DNA from 2 places in the Mesorhizobium sp. RCAM 05104 genome. Region 2 is predicted to be linked to the other one. Evidence: predicted binding sites of a transcription regulator. Region 2 holds the regulator's gene; the other holds the start of a gene.

Region 1 (7,423 bases), 940 kb from region 2:
CGCGCATCATCCCTTCAGCTGGCTTGGCCGGCCGGTGGAGCTGCCGGGATCGCGGCCGTTGCGCTTCGAATTCTCGCAGGACATCGGCTCGCAGTTGGTCGAATGGCCTGTCGATCACTGCATCAAGTGCCTGTGCTTCTATCATCCCGACGATCCGGCGACGCTGAAGGAAGAGCAGCAGCAGAAGCTGCGCTCGCTGTTCGAGGCGGCGCGGAAAGTGGGCAGGGAACTTCTCATCGAGATCATCGCCGGCAAGCACGGCAGGCTCGACGACACGACCATCCCGCGCGCGCTGGAGGAACTCTATGCGCTCGGCATCAAGCCCGACTGGTGGAAGCTCGAGCCGCAGGCGTCGGCAGGCGCCTGGGCTAAGATCGAAGCGGTGATCCTGAAACACGATCCCTGGTGCCGCGGCGTCGTGCTGCTTGGGCTGGAAGCACCGCAGGACGAGCTGGAAGCCGCCTTCGCCGCCACCGCCAAGGCGCCCATCGTCAAGGGGTTCGCGGTCGGCCGGACGATCTTCGTCCACGCGGCTGAACAATGGCTCGCCGGCAAGATGTCGGATGACGAGGCAGTGGCCGACATGGCGTCGCGCTTCGAACAGCTGACCGAAGCGTGGCTTGCCGCGCGCGGCCGCAAGGCAGCATAAGAAGACGCGGCATAAGGACTGCGGAGGAGAACACCATGAGCAAGACAATCCGCCTGACGATGGCGCAGGCGCTGACCCGCTTTCTCAGCAAGCAGATGACCGAGATCGACGGCAGGAAAGTGCCGATCTTCGGCGGTGTCTGGGCGATCTTCGGCCATGGCAATGTCGCCGGCATCGGCGAGGCGCTTTACCAGGTGCGAGACGAACTGCCGACCTTCCGCGCCCACAACGAACAGGCGATGGCGCATGCGGCGATTGCTTACGGCAAGGCCAATTTCCGCCGCCGCTTCATGGCGGCGACCTCTTCGATCGGTCCGGGCGCGCTCAACATGGTGACCGCGGCGGCACTCGCCCATGTCAACCGGCTGCCGGTGCTGTTTCTCCCCGGCGATGTCTTCGCCAACCGCATCCCGGACCCGGTCCTGCAGCAGGCGGAGGATTTCTCCGACGGCACGGCGACGGTCAACGACTGCTTCCGTCCGGTTTCGCGCTATTTCGACCGCATCACGCGGCCGGAGCAGATCATTCCCGCACTCAACCGTGCCTTGTCTGTGCTGACCGATCCGGCCGATTGCGGCCCGGTGACGCTGTCGCTGTGCCAGGACGTGCAGGCCGAGGCCTATGACTATCCCGAGAGCTTCTTTGCCGAGCGGCTCTGGCACCAACGCCGGCCGCGGCCGGACCGCCACGAACTCGCCGCCGCTGTCGCGGCACTCAAGGGCGCGAAGAAGCCGCTGATCATCGCCGGCGGCGGTGTGCTCTATTCGCAGGCCTCGGACGAACTGGCGAAGTTCGCCGAGACCGCCGGCATTCCGGTCTGCGAGACGCAAGGCGGCAAATCCTCGTTGCCGGACGATCATCCGCTCAACATGGCGGCGGTCGGCGTCACCGGCACCTCGGCCGCCAACCGGCTGGCGGAGGGCGCCGACGTCGTGCTGGCAATCGGCACGCGCCTGCAGGATTTCACCACCGGTTCGTGGGCGCTGTTCAAGAATTCCGGCAAGACCATCATCGGCTTGAACGTGCAGCCCTTCGACGCCGGCAAGCACCGGGCGCTACCGCTGGTCGCCGACGCGGCCGAAGGGCTCGCCGAACTGGGTGCTGCGCTGAAAGGCTGGAAGGCGCCTTCCCCCTGGACCGACAATGCGGCCACCGGCAAGAAGGCCTGGCAGGCCGATGCCGCCAAGGTGACGGCGTCGACCAATGCCGCCTACCCGTCCGACGCGCAGGTGATCGGCGCCGTGCAACGCGCCATGGGCTCCGGCGTGATCCTGCTGAATGCCGCGGGCGGCCTGCCGGGCGAACTGCACAAATTGTGGCAGGCCGGCGCGCCCGGCTCCTACCATGCCGAATACGGTTTCTCGACCATGGGCTACGAAATCGCCGGGGGGCTCGGCACCAAGATGGCGAAGCCCGACGAGGAGGTCGTCGTCATGATCGGCGACGGCTCCTATCTGATGCTGAATTCCGAGATCGCCACGTCGGTGATGCTCGGTTTGAAGCTGACCATCGTGCTGCTCGACAACAGGGGTTATGGCTGCATCAACCGACTGCAGATGGCGACCGGCGGCGCCAACTTCAACAATCTCTTGAAGGACACGCGGCATGAAGTTCTGCCCGACATCGATTTCGCCGCGCACGCAGCGAGCATGGGGGCGATCGCCGAGAAAGTGCCGTCGATAGCGGGGCTCGAAAACGCACTGCAAAAGGCCAAGAAGAACGACCGCACCACCGTGCTGGTCATCGACACCGACCCGCTGGTTTCCACCGAGGCCGGTGGCCATTGGTGGGACGTGGCGGTGCCCGAGGTCTCGGCACGCAGCCAGGTGAACGCGGCGCGCAAGGCGTATGACGAGAAACGGCAGATGCAGAGCGTTGGTGATTGACCTCGGCGCGGCCCCTCACCCTTACCCTCTCCCCGTGAAGGACGGGGAGAGGGGTCGCGAACGTTGACGCTTGTCCCTTCTCCCCGTCCTTACGGGGAGAAGGTGCCGGCAGGCGGATGAGGGGCCGCGCCGACGAAAAGATGAACTGTTCTAAAATGGAGTGACGACTTGAAAGCCAGACTGGGCATGTCCCCCATCGCGTGGTGGAACGACGATCTTGCGGAACTCAGCGATGACGTATCGCTGGAGGAGTGCCTGCGCCAGTCGCGTTCGGCCGGTTTCACCGGCATGGAAATGGGCCGGCGTTTCCCCAATGACCCCGATGTCATGCTGCCGATCCTGAAGGCAGCCGACGTGACGCTGTGCGGCGGCTGGTTCTCGGGCACGCTGGTCGATGAGGACATGGCCAGGAACAAGGACCGCATCCAGCCAATGATCGACCTGTTCCGGGCGGTGAATGCGCCTTGCATCGTCTATGGCGAGGTCGGCCGCTCGATCCAGGGCGACCGCTCGAAGCCGCTTGCCACCAAGCCGAAACTGTCGGACGACGAGATGAAGGCCTATGCGAAGCGCCTCACCGAGTTTGGCGAATGGTGCGCCGAGCAAGGCATGCCGCTGTCCTATCACCATCACATGGCGGCAGTGGTCGAGACCGAGCCGGAGCTCGACGCCTTCATGCGCTATTCCGGAGCCGGCATCCCGCTGCTGCTCGATGCGGGACATCTGGCCTTTGCCGGCGGCGACGTTCTGCGTGCCATCGACAACCACCACAAGCGCATCAACCATGTGCATGTGAAGGACGTGCGCATGGGCGTGATCGAAAAGCTCGACCGCACAAAGCAGTCCTTCCTCGATGCCGTGGCGCTCGGCGCCTTCACGGTGCCGGGCGACGGCTCGCTGGATTTCGGCGCCATCGTGCAACGGTTCGCCGACCATGGCTACGAGGGCTGGTTCGTGGTCGAGGCCGAGCAGGACCCGAAGAAGAACCCGCCGCTCAAAATGGCGCAGGTCGGCTACAAGGAGCTGATGCGAGTGATGACGGCTGCCGGCTATACGGTTGAAACGCAGGGTTTCCCCAATGCCTGATGCGATGGTTCCCTGCGGAGCAGGTTGCTGTAGATTGGCCCGATGAAAGATTCCGAACACCCATTCTTCCGCCCGCTGTGGCGGCGCGTGGCCGTCGTCGCTGTCTGCGTCATCTGGTCAATCATCGAGTTCGCCACCGGCACGCCGTTCTGGGGCGTCATTGCGCTCGGCTTCGCCGGCTACGGCGTCTGGCAGTTTTTTTATCTGTACAAGCCGGCGGACGAGAGCAAGACGACGGCCGAGCCCGAACCGAAGGAGTAACCCGGATGTCGAAGCTGCTGGTGAAGGCCGACAAGGGCCATGGCCGTGTCGCCCATGTGACGCCGGAAAGCGCCGGTTGGAGCTATGTCGGTTTCGACCTGCATCGGCTGAAACCCGGCGAGACGGCTTCCGGATCAACGGATGATCGCGAAGTATGCCTGGTGTTCGTCACCGGCAAGGGCAATGCAAAAGCCGGCGGCAAGGATCTCGGCCCGCTTGGCCAACGCATGTCGCCCTTCGAGGGCAAGCCTTGGTCGGTCTATGTGCCCGAGGGATCCAACTGGTCAGTGACCGCCGACACCGAACTGGAACTCGCCGTGTGCTCGGCGCCAGGATTGGGCGGCGGCCTGCCGGTTCGCGTCATCGCACCGGACGATCTCGGCCAGGAGGTGCGCGGCAAGGGCACCAACACGCGCTACGTCACCAACATCCTGCCGGAGGGCAAGCCGGCCGACTCGCTGCTGGTGGTCGAGGTCATCACACCCGGCGGCCACACATCGAGCTACCCACCGCACAAGCACGACCAGGACAATCTGCCGGATGAGTCCTATCTCGAGGAAACCTATTATCACCGCCTCAACCCGCCGCAGGGCTTTGCCTTCCAGCGCGTCTATACCGACGCCGACAAGGCTGGCCATCGCGCTCTGGACGAAGCGATGGCGATCGAGGACGGCGATGTGGTGCTGGTGCCCAAGGGTTATCATCCCTGCGCCGCCTGCCATGGGTACGACCTTTACTATCTCAACGTCATGGCCGGGCCGAAGCGGACTTGGAAATTCCACAACGCGCCCGAGCACGAATGGTTGATGAAGGCCTGATCGGCCATTGCTTCAGGACCTGATGACTGGTCCAGCACGAAAAAATCGTCGGCTAATGACCCGGCCGCACCGTTTTGTTACCTGAAAGCCAGCAAGGCTTCGTCAATCCGTCATGGAAATCACCTATGGCAGCGGAGCTGACGAGGACTTCCTATGCGCTACGCGATCTATTTCACCCCCCGGCAGGACGAGAAGCTGGCGCGCATTGCCGCCAACTGGCTGGGCCGCGACCCGTTCGGCGCCGCGACAAGACCAGTTGAGGCGGTGGCTGACCTGTCGGCGGCCGAAGTCGCCTTCCATACCGCTTCGGCGCGCCGCTACGGTTTTCACGCGACGCTGAAAGCGCCCTTCCGCCTGGCCGCCAACGAGACGGAAGCCTCGCTGCGCGCCGCGCTCGACGCTTTTGCCGAAGCGACGCCGGTGGTGACAATCCCGCGCCTTGTCGTCAGTCAGATCGACGGCTTCTTCGCGCTGGTGCCGGAAGCGCCGCTGCCGGCGCTCAACCGCTTCGCCGACGACGTGGTGCGCGACTTCGACCGTTTTCGCGCGCCGCTGACCGAAGCCGAGATCGAACGGCGCAGCCCCGATTCGCTGAAGCCGGGCGAATTCCGCAATCTCTGCCAATGGGGCTATCCCTATGTCTTCGAAACCTTTCGCTTCCACATGACGCTGTCCGGCCGGGCGGCGTCACAGGAAAGCCCTCGTCTTCGCCTAGCCATCGACAGCCTGTTCGCGGAGGTTCTGCAACAGCCGGTCCTGGTCGATGCGCTGACGCTGTTTGTCGAAACCGAACCGGGGGCGCCGTTCATGGTGCTCTCCCATCACGCGCTCGGGCGCCGTCAGGCCAGAAGAACCGCCTGAACAAGCCCTGCATGATCAACCAAGGACTGCCTGAAATGACCGCCGAGACTGTTCTCCACAATGCCCGCATCGTGCTTGCCGACGAGATCGTCGAGGGTTCTCTCGTGCTGCGTGACGGCTTTATCGCCGGCATCGATGCCGGCACCGGCCGCACCGGCGAGGACATGGGCGGCGACTACGTCATTCCGGGCCTGGTCGAACTTCACACCGACCATCTCGAAGGCCATTACGCGCCGCGGCCAAAGGTGCGCTGGAACCCGATCGCCGCCGTGCTCGCGCATGACGCACAGGTAGCGACCGCCGGCATCACCACTGTGCTCGATGCCTTGCGCGTCGGCATGGACGAAGACGCCGACCTGACGTTGGCCGACATCCGCAAGCTGGCCGACGCGATCGAGGACAGTGTGCAGCAGGATCGGCTGCGCGCCGACCATTTCATCCATCTGCGCTGCGAGGTTTCGGCACCGGATTGCCTCAAGGCATTCGCCAATTTCGACGGCGACGAGCGGGTCAAGCTGGCATCGCTGATGGACCACGCGCCCGGCCAACGCCAGTTCGTCAATCTCGAAACCTATGCCTACTACTACCAGCGCAAGCTGAAGCTGTCCGACCGCGATTTCAAAATGTTCTGCGAAAAGCGGATGGCGGAATCGGCGCGGAATTCGGCGCCGAACCGGGCGGTGATCGCCGCCGCCTGCCGTGAGCGCGGCATCGTCCTCGCAAGCCATGACGACGCCACCATCGGCCATGTCGACGAAGCGATCGAGCAAGGTGTGCGCGTCGCCGAGTTTCCCACCACGGAAGAAGCCGCAAGGGCCTCGAAAGAGGCCGGCCTCGGCGTGCTGATGGGCGCGCCCAACGTCATGCGCGGCGCCTCGCATTCGGGCAACGTCTCTGCCCGCAGGCTGGCCGGCGACGGACTGCTCGACATCTTGTCGTCCGACTACATTCCCTTCAGCCTGATCCAGTCCGCCTTCTTCCTTGGCGATGTCGTCGAGGGCATTACCTTGCCGCAGGCGGTCGCCATGGTGTCGAAGAATCCTGCCGAAGCCGTTGGCCTGACCGACCGCGGCGTTATCGAACAGGGCCGGCGCGCCGACCTCGTGCGCGTACGCGTCGACGACCATGTTCCGGTGGTGCGCACGGTCTGGCGGCAGGGGCGCCGGGTTGCATGATGGTGTCGGCGTTGATCGAGCGTGAACTGTCCGCCGAAACGTTTCCGATCCGTGACGGCGTCTTCGTCGCCGTTGTGGGCCCGAGCGGCGCCGGCAAGGACACGGTGATCGGCTACGCCCGTGCCCGCTTCGCCGAGGAGACCCGGCTGGAGTTCGTCCGCCGCGTCATCACCAGGCCGAGCGATGCCGCAAGCGAGGATCACGACACGCTGGCCGAGGCCGCCTTCGTCGAAGCCGAAGCCGATGGCGCCTTTGCCGTCTCCTGGGAAGCGCATGGCTTGCGCTATGGCATCCCGGCCGACGTCGACTGGTCGGTCGCCAATGGCCATGTTGCCGTCGCCAACGTGTCGCGCGCGATCATTCCGGTGTTGCGAGAGCGTTATGCCAATCTGGCGATCGTCGAGATCACCGCCTCGCCGGAAGTGCTGGCCGAGCGGTTGGCGATGCGCGGCCGCGAGTCACGCGGCGAAGTGCTGGCGCGGCTGGCGCGCAGCGCCAATGTGACCTTGTCCGGGCCAGGCGTCACCTCGATCGACAACAGCGGTCCGCGCGAAACGGCTGGCGAGCGCTTCGCCGAGCTGCTGCGTAAGGCGATGGCCTTTTCCAACATGTCGGGTCTGATCTAGGTCGCACAAGCTCACGCAGCGGGGTCTTGGCTTCGCTCCACGCGACGCCCACCGCGACTTC
Region 2 (7,423 bases):
TTGATCAATGTCGACTTGCCGGCGCCGTTGTGGCCGAGCAGCGCCACGACCTCGCCGGGGAAAAGATCGATCGAGGCGTCGTCGACGGCGCGAATGCCGCCGAAGGCGATCGAGATGTTGCGCATATCGATCAGCGGCGTGCCGGCGGGAGCGGTCTTGTCCATGGTCGCTTCTCCTCCCTAAACGCGTTTGCGATAGACGGTGTCGAGCCAGACGGCGATGACCAGCACGGCGCCGACGACGATGCTCTGCAGCGGCGAGTCGACGCCAAGCAACACCATGCCGGACTGCAGCGACTGCATCAGCAGCGCGCCAAGCATGGCGCCGATGATCGTTCCCGAACCGCCGGCAAGCGACGTGCCGCCAATGACGGCAGCGGCGATGACCAGCAGTTCGTCGAGCGTGCCGAGCACGTTGGTCGATGAATTCTGTCGCGCCGAGGAGATCGCCGCGGCAACCGTCGCCAGCACGCCCATGATCATGAACACCTTCATGGTGATCCAGCGCGTGTTGATGCCGGCGAGGTTGGCGGCCTCCGGATTGCCGCCGATGGCAAAGACATAGCGGCCGAAACGGGTGCGGTTGGTGATGAAGGTCATGATCAGGCCGACGGCGATCGCCATCAGCACCGGTATGGCGATGCCATGGGCGATGAACAGGCCGCCTTCGGGAACGGTGATGTTGTTGGCGGCCGCGTATCTGTTCACGATGCCGATCGGCCAGGGATAGGAATTGGCGAGCCACACGGCGCCCATGATGACGGCGCAGGTGACCACGCCAAGCAGCGTCTCAGCCCAGATCGGACGCAGCGGAAAACGAAACCGCTTACGCTGCACCCGCCCGTTGAACAGCGCAAACACCACCGCAAGGCACGCGACGATGCCGACGATCCAGCTCCACGTCGCGCCGATCGATCCCGCCGGACCGCCGCCCATCAGCTGGAAGGTGGCGTCAAGCGGCGCCACCGTCTGGCCGCTGGTGACCCACCAGGCGGCACCGCGCCAGACCAGCAGGCCGCCCAGCGTGACGATGAAGGCCGGCACCTCGAGATAGGCGATTATGAAGCCCTGGAAGGCCCCGATCAACAGGCCGAGCGCCAGGCCGATGACCAGCGCCAGGACCCATATCCAGGGATTGCCGAGTTCGAGCCCGACAAACCGCACCAGGAAATGCACCTGCGCAAAGCCCATCACCATGCCGATCAGCCCCTCGGCGGAGCCGACCGACAGGTCGATGTTGCGCATTACGATGACCAGCACCATGCCGCAGGCCATGATGGCGACCGCCGATGTCTGCACCGACAGGTTCCACAGATTGCGCGGCGTGAGAAAGGTACGGCTGTCGAAATCGAGCGGATTGACGCCGAGGCGCAGGCTGGAAATGACATGCAGCCCGGTCCAGATCAGCAGCAGGGCGCCGATCATGCCGAGCATGCGGGTGTCGATCTCGGTTGCCTTGAGAAACCGGGCGACCACGCCGAGCTCCGACGCACGCGCGATGTCGGCCTGCGGGTTGGACGTCGTGTCGGTCATGATTTCCTCCCACCGGCTGGCCGTCTGACGCGGATGCCGTAAGCAGCCTAGAAGCTATCCGCACGATGCGGAAACACAAATCTTTTTGAGAAAACGCCGCGGCTTTGGGCCGCGGCGTTGATATCGAGCAGGAACAGGCCCGGCTTAATTGCAGGCAGCGACGGTGCCGGCGGCAACGCCCGCGCAGACCTCATCCTTCTTGATCCAGCCGGCGTCGATGACGACGTTGAGATTGTCCTTGGTGATGGCAACCGGGGTCAGGAACAGCGACTTGACGGTGTTGCCGCCCGGCGTCGTGAAATCCTTCACGCCGGCGATGTCGGTCATCTTCTTGCCGTCGGCCAGCTGCGATGCGATCTCGGCGGCATTCTTGCCGAGTTCGCGCGCGTCCTTCCAGACCGACACGGTCTGGGTGCCGAGCGCGATACGGTTCAGCGCGGCGTGGTCGCCGTCCTGACCCGACACCGGCACGGTGCCGGCCAGACCCTGCGCCGTCAGCGCCGCGACGACGCCGCCGGCGGTGCCGTCATTGGCCGCGACCACGGCATCGACCTTGTTGTCGTTGGCGGTGAGGAACTGTTCCATGTTCTTCTGGGCGTTGGCGGGCAGCCAGCCGTCCGTATAGGCCTCGCCGACATTCTTGATCTTGCCGCTGTCGATGGCTTCCTTGAGCACTTCCATTGAGCCCGAGAACAGGAAGTCGGCATTCGGATCGGCACCGGAGCCCTTGATGAAGACATAGTTGCCTTCCGGCTTGACCTTGAACACTTCGCGGGCCTGCATGCGGCCAACTTCCTTGTTGTCGAAGGTCAGGTAGAAGACATCCTTGTTCTCGATCAGACGGTCATAGCCGACGACCGGAATGCCTTCGTCCAGTGCCTTCTGCACCGCCGGGCCGATGGCCGAGGCATCCTGCGCCAGGATGATCAGCGAGTTGGCGCCCTGCGAGATCAGGCTCTCGACATCGGTAAGCTGCTTGCCGGGATTGGACTGCGCGTCGGCGGAGATATACTTGTCGCCGGCGGCCGCGATCGCCGCCTTCATGGCGGCCTCGTCCGTCTTCCAGCGCTCTTCCTGGAAGTTGGACCACGAAACGCCGATGACCTTGTCCTTCGCCTGCGCGACCGACGCGAGCGTCAGCGACATGGCGACACCCGCCAGGATGGCGGCTGTGAATCTCTTCATGTTATCCTCCCTGCGCCGCGTATGGCGCGACCAAACTGACCCGAAGGCCGGCACACAGGCTCTTTTTTCGAGCCTCGAAAAAATACTGATCCAACACCGGAACGCTGTCAACATCGATTCTGATGGATTTTGATGTCTCTCGGAATTTTTTTCGAGCCTCGGAATAAATAATGACAGAATAATTCGCTTCTGCCAGTATTTGGCTGGCGCGTGTCGCCCAAGGGTGGGCAGCGGTTTCGGGACGACGACAGGCGCGGGAATGACGACCTGGGGCGCGACGCGCTTCAGGCTTCGCCGACGCCTTCGGAGGGCACGAAAGGCCGCGGCGACCGGGAGGATGTGAGAAAGCATGTCGGTCGGAATCCGCCACGACGATTTGCGCCGGCGCAACCGGGCAATGGTGATTGCGGCCGTGCGCCGCGCCGGACAGCCGTCACGCACCGAGATCGCCGCGACCACGGGCCTCTCCCACTCGACCATATCGGCGATTTCCTCCGACCTGATCGGCGAAGGCATCCTGGCCGAGAGCAAGCCGAGCGAGCCCGCTTCGCTGAAACGCGGCCGGCCACAGGTCGGCCTCAGCCTCAATCCGGAAGCCGCGGCGGTGATGACCGTGGTGCTGTCTCTGAACTTCCTGTCCGTCGCCGTCATCGACTATGCCGGCCAGGTGATATCGGAGGAACAGCGCCGGCTGGAGACGCTGACGATGTCGCGCGACGCGCTTATCGGTGAATGCGTCGCCATCGTGCGACGCCGTCTCGAAGACCCCGATCTTGATGTCCGCAGCGTCGCCCGCATCGCGCTGGCCATCCAGGGCATTACCGACACCCGTGCTCGCGCCATGCTGTGGTCGCCGATCACGCCGCACACCGACATCGCCTTCGCCGACATCCTCGAGGACGAGTTCGGCATCCCCGCCACCATGGAGAACGACTGCAACATGATGGCGGTGGCGTTGCGCTGGCGCGATCCGCAGCGCTACCGTGATGACTTCATCGCCATCCTGCTCTCGCACGGCATCGGCATGGGCCTGGTGCTGAAGGGTCAGTTGTTCACCGGCACCCATTCCTCGGGCGGCGAGTTCGGTCACATGATCCACCAGCCGAGGGGCGCGCTCTGCCGCTGTGGGCGACGCGGCTGCGTCGAGGCCTATGCCGGCAACTACGCCATCTGGCGCAACGCAAGGCAGCTGGGCGAGGACACCGAGCCGGTTGCCGATGTCAGCGACGCAGACATGCGCGCTCTGGCAGCCGCGGCCCGCGACAGCGCGGGGCCCGAGCGTGAAGCCTATCGCAAGGCCGGCGAAGCGCTCGGCTACGGCCTCGGCAGCCTGTTCGCGCTGATCGATCCGGCACCCGTCGCCATGGTCGGTGTCAGCGCCGCGGCCTTCGACCTGATCGAGCCGGCATTGCGCGAGGCCATAGCCCAGACCGCCGGAGGCCAGCATTCGGAATCGATTTCCTTCGACACCGAGCCGAACGAACTGCCGCTGATCCGCGAAGGCTGCGCCATGCGCGCGCTGACCTTCGTCGACCAGGAGATTTTCGCACCGGGCGCGCAAGCACGAACGGGCGCCGGAAAGAACGTTGCCTGAGGATCAGCGCATATTCTGAACGACCGGTCGACCTGAACCGGGCTTCACGATGGGTATGATGTCAGTTAGGCGCGCCAACTGTTAGGATGCTGTCTAATTCGACACGCCCAGCCAATGCTCATCATCCCGCACCCTCAACACTGAAATTTCAGCTAAACCATCATCAGGACCACCAAGAAATGACCGCCTCGCCTCCCTTTCTCGGCTTTCCCGATTGGCTTGCCGATGGCCGTATCCCGCGCGCGGTGATCTTCGGAGCCGGCCACGGCAGCACCTATCCCGGCGAGGACAGCCGCGGCTATGCCTTGGCCGCCGACGCCATCCGCGTTGCGAGTCAGGGCGATGCCACGCTCGTCGAGCACTGGGATTTCGATCTCGGCGGCCCGCTGTTCGACGGCAAGCCGGTCTGCTGCATCGACACCGGCGACATCCCGACCACCATGCATGACAATACCGGCAACAGGGCTCGAATCCAGGCGAAAACGCGTCAGGTTCTGGCATTGCCGGCCGTACCGATCCTGCTCGGCGGCGACGATTCCGTGCCCATCCCCTTCCTCGCCGGCTTTGCGGATCACGGGCCGGTCTGGATCCTGCAGATCGACGCCCATATCGACTGGCGCGACGAGGTGCATGGCGAGCGCTACGGCTATTCGAACCCGATGCGCCGCGCGAGCGAGATGCCGCATGTCGCCGGCATCGTGCAGGTCGGCATCCGTGGCGTTGGCAGCGCGCGCCTCACCGAAATCGAAGCGGCACGGCGCTATGGCAGCCGCCTTGTAACGGCCCGCGAGGTTCACGCCCAGGGCGTCGAAGCCGCTCTCCGGCATATTCCGGAAGGGGCGCGGGTCGTCGTAACCCTCGACTGCGACGGCCTCGATCCCGGCATCATGCCGGGCGTGGCGGCGCGTTCGCCCGGCGGCCTCACCTACACCCAGGTGATCGATCTGATCGCGGGCCTCGGCAGGCGGGCCAGGATCGCGGGATTCGACCTTGTCGAACTCTATCCTCCCGCCGACATTGACAGCCTGTCGGCCCTGACCGCGGCGCGCCTTCTCGTCAATGTGATCGGCACCGTCGTCCGGCAGGTTTGAGCCCGGACTGTCCCTAGTCTTCCCTGATCGCGTAACCCGCCCCGCGGATCGTGCGGATGACATCGGGCATGCGGCCATTGTTGACCGCCTTGCGCAACCGGCCGACATGCACGTCCACCGTGCGCTCGTCGATATAGATTGTCTCGCCCCAGACATTGTCGAGCAGCTGGCTGCGCGAGAAGACGCGGCCAGGGTGGCGCATCATGAATTCCAGCAGGCGGAATTCGGTCGGTCCGAGCCGGATCTCGCTCTTCTTGCGATAGACCCGGTGCGACTCACGATCGAGCACGATGTCGCCAACCTTGAGCACGCTGGACAGCACTTCCGGCTTGGCGCGGCGCAGCAGCGCCTTGACCCTGGCCATGAACTCCGGTGTCGAGAACGGCTTGACCAGATAATCGTCGGCGCCTGTCGAAAGGCCGCGCACGCGATCGCTCTCCTCGCCACGCGCGGTCAGCATGATTATCGGCAGCCGCTCGGTCTCGGGGCGCATTCTCAGCCGCCGGCAGAGTTCGATGCCGGAAACCGCCGGCACCATCCAGTCCAGCACCAGAAGGTCGGGGACGTTCTCCTGCAGCCGGATCTCGGCCTCGTCGCCGCGCGTCACCACCTCGACCTGGTAACCCTCTGACTCCAGATTGTAGCGGAGCAGCACACCCAGCGGCTCCTCGTCCTCCACCACCATGATGCGTGGCGCGATCATCGGCTGCTCACCCCTGTCGTCATGCCGCCGGCGCGGACATTGCCGTCTCGTCCTGCTTCGGGCGATTGGCGGGCAGCTGCGTGCCGGTCAAAACATAATACGCATTCTCGGCGATGTTGGTCACGTGATCGCCGATGCGTTCGAGGTTCTTGGCGCAGAACAACAGATGCGTGCACGCGGTGATGTTGCGCGGATCCTCCATCATGTAGGTCAGGAGTTCGCGGAACACGGACGTGTACTTGACGTCGATGCGTTCGTCGTCGTTCCTGAGCTTGGCCAGCGCCGCCGCGTCGGCGGCGGCATATTCCTCGATCACACCCTGCACCTGGATCAGCACCAGTTGCGCCATCGCATCGATCGAGTGCGAAAGGTCGCGAGGCGTGACGCTGAGGCCAACGGTGCCGACGCGTTTGGCTATGTTCTTGGCAAGATCGCCGATGCGTTCGAGGTCGCCGGCCATGCGGATCGAACCGACGACATGGCGCAGATCGTCGGCCATCGGCTGACGCTTGGCGATCAATGTGATGGCGCGGTCGTCGAGTTCGCGCTGGCGCGCGTCCATGATCGCGTCGTCGGAGACAACGCGCTGTGCCAGGGCGTTGTCGGAATTCAAAAGCGCCTTGGTCGCGCCGCCGACCATCGAGCCGGCGAGATCGCCCATATCGCTGATGAGCCTGCTGATCTGTCCGAGATCCTCGTCGAAAGAAGCGACTGTATGTTCGCCCATGATCTTAGTCCTCGTATGTCTGAGCTCAGCCGAAGCGGCCGGTGATGTAGTCCTGCGTGCGCTTCTCGCGGGGCGACGTGAAGATCTTCTCGGTGCGGTCGAATTCGACCAGTTCGCCCAGATACATGAAGGCGGTCTGCTTCGAGACGCGTGCCGCCTGCTGCATGTTGTGGGTGACGATGACGATCGTGTAGTCGGCCTGCAACTCGTCGATCAGCTCTTCGATCTTGGCGGTCGACAGCGGATCGAGCGCCGAAGCCGGCTCGTCGAGCAGGATGACTTCCGGCTTCACCGCCACGGTGCGGGCGATGCAGAGCCGCTGCTGCTGGCCGCCCGAAAGACTGAGGCCGCTGGCGTTGAGCTTGTCCTTGACCTCGGTCCACAGCGCGGCGCGCTTGAGCGCCTGCTCGACACGGCCGTCCATCTCGGACTTGCTGATCTTCTCATAGAGCCTGACGCCGAAAGCGATGTTCTCATAGATCGACATCGGAAATGGCGTCGGCTTCTGGAACACCATGCCGATCTTGGTCCGCAGCAGGTTGAGATCCTGCGACCGGTCAAGGATATTCTGACCGTCGAGCAGCACCTGGC

Evidence for each region. Region 2 encodes PhoB, which activates phosphate uptake and scavenging genes when phosphate is short. Its sites were predicted from a motif close to TGTCATNNANCTGTCAT; they were not measured.
Region 1: AC56QP_RS17090 (DUF1045 domain-containing protein) is a predicted target of PhoB. The motif match lies at 4,798-4,814, and genes of this name have one in related genera.

What each region holds. Positions count from the first base shown of each region.
Region 1 is NZ_CM185033.1:3,489,077-3,496,499, reverse strand. It holds gene AC56QP_RS17115 (bifunctional 5-dehydro-2-deoxygluconokinase/5-dehydro-2-deoxyphosphogluconate aldolase) at 1-649, shown strand, start outside; gene iolD (3D-(3,5/4)-trihydroxycyclohexane-1,2-dione acylhydrolase (decyclizing)) at 685-2,535, shown strand; gene iolE (myo-inosose-2 dehydratase) at 2,704-3,621, shown strand; gene AC56QP_RS17100 (DUF3329 domain-containing protein) at 3,664-3,882, shown strand; gene iolB (5-deoxy-glucuronate isomerase) at 3,888-4,700, shown strand; gene AC56QP_RS17090 (DUF1045 domain-containing protein) at 4,854-5,561, shown strand; gene AC56QP_RS17085 (alpha-D-ribose 1-methylphosphonate 5-triphosphate diphosphatase) at 5,597-6,736, shown strand; gene phnN (phosphonate metabolism protein/1,5-bisphosphokinase (PRPP-forming) PhnN) at 6,733-7,362, shown strand.
Region 2 is NZ_CM185033.1:4,426,446-4,433,868, reverse strand. It holds gene AC56QP_RS21720 (ATP-binding cassette domain-containing protein) at 1-164, opposite strand, end outside; gene AC56QP_RS21715 (sugar ABC transporter permease) at 180-1,532, opposite strand; gene xylF (D-xylose ABC transporter substrate-binding protein) at 1,677-2,717, opposite strand; gene AC56QP_RS21705 (ROK family protein) at 3,067-4,311, shown strand; gene AC56QP_RS21700 (agmatinase) at 4,491-5,402, shown strand; gene phoB (phosphate regulon transcriptional regulator PhoB) at 5,416-6,105, opposite strand; gene phoU (phosphate signaling complex protein PhoU) at 6,125-6,832, opposite strand; gene pstB (phosphate ABC transporter ATP-binding protein PstB) at 6,858-7,423, opposite strand, start outside.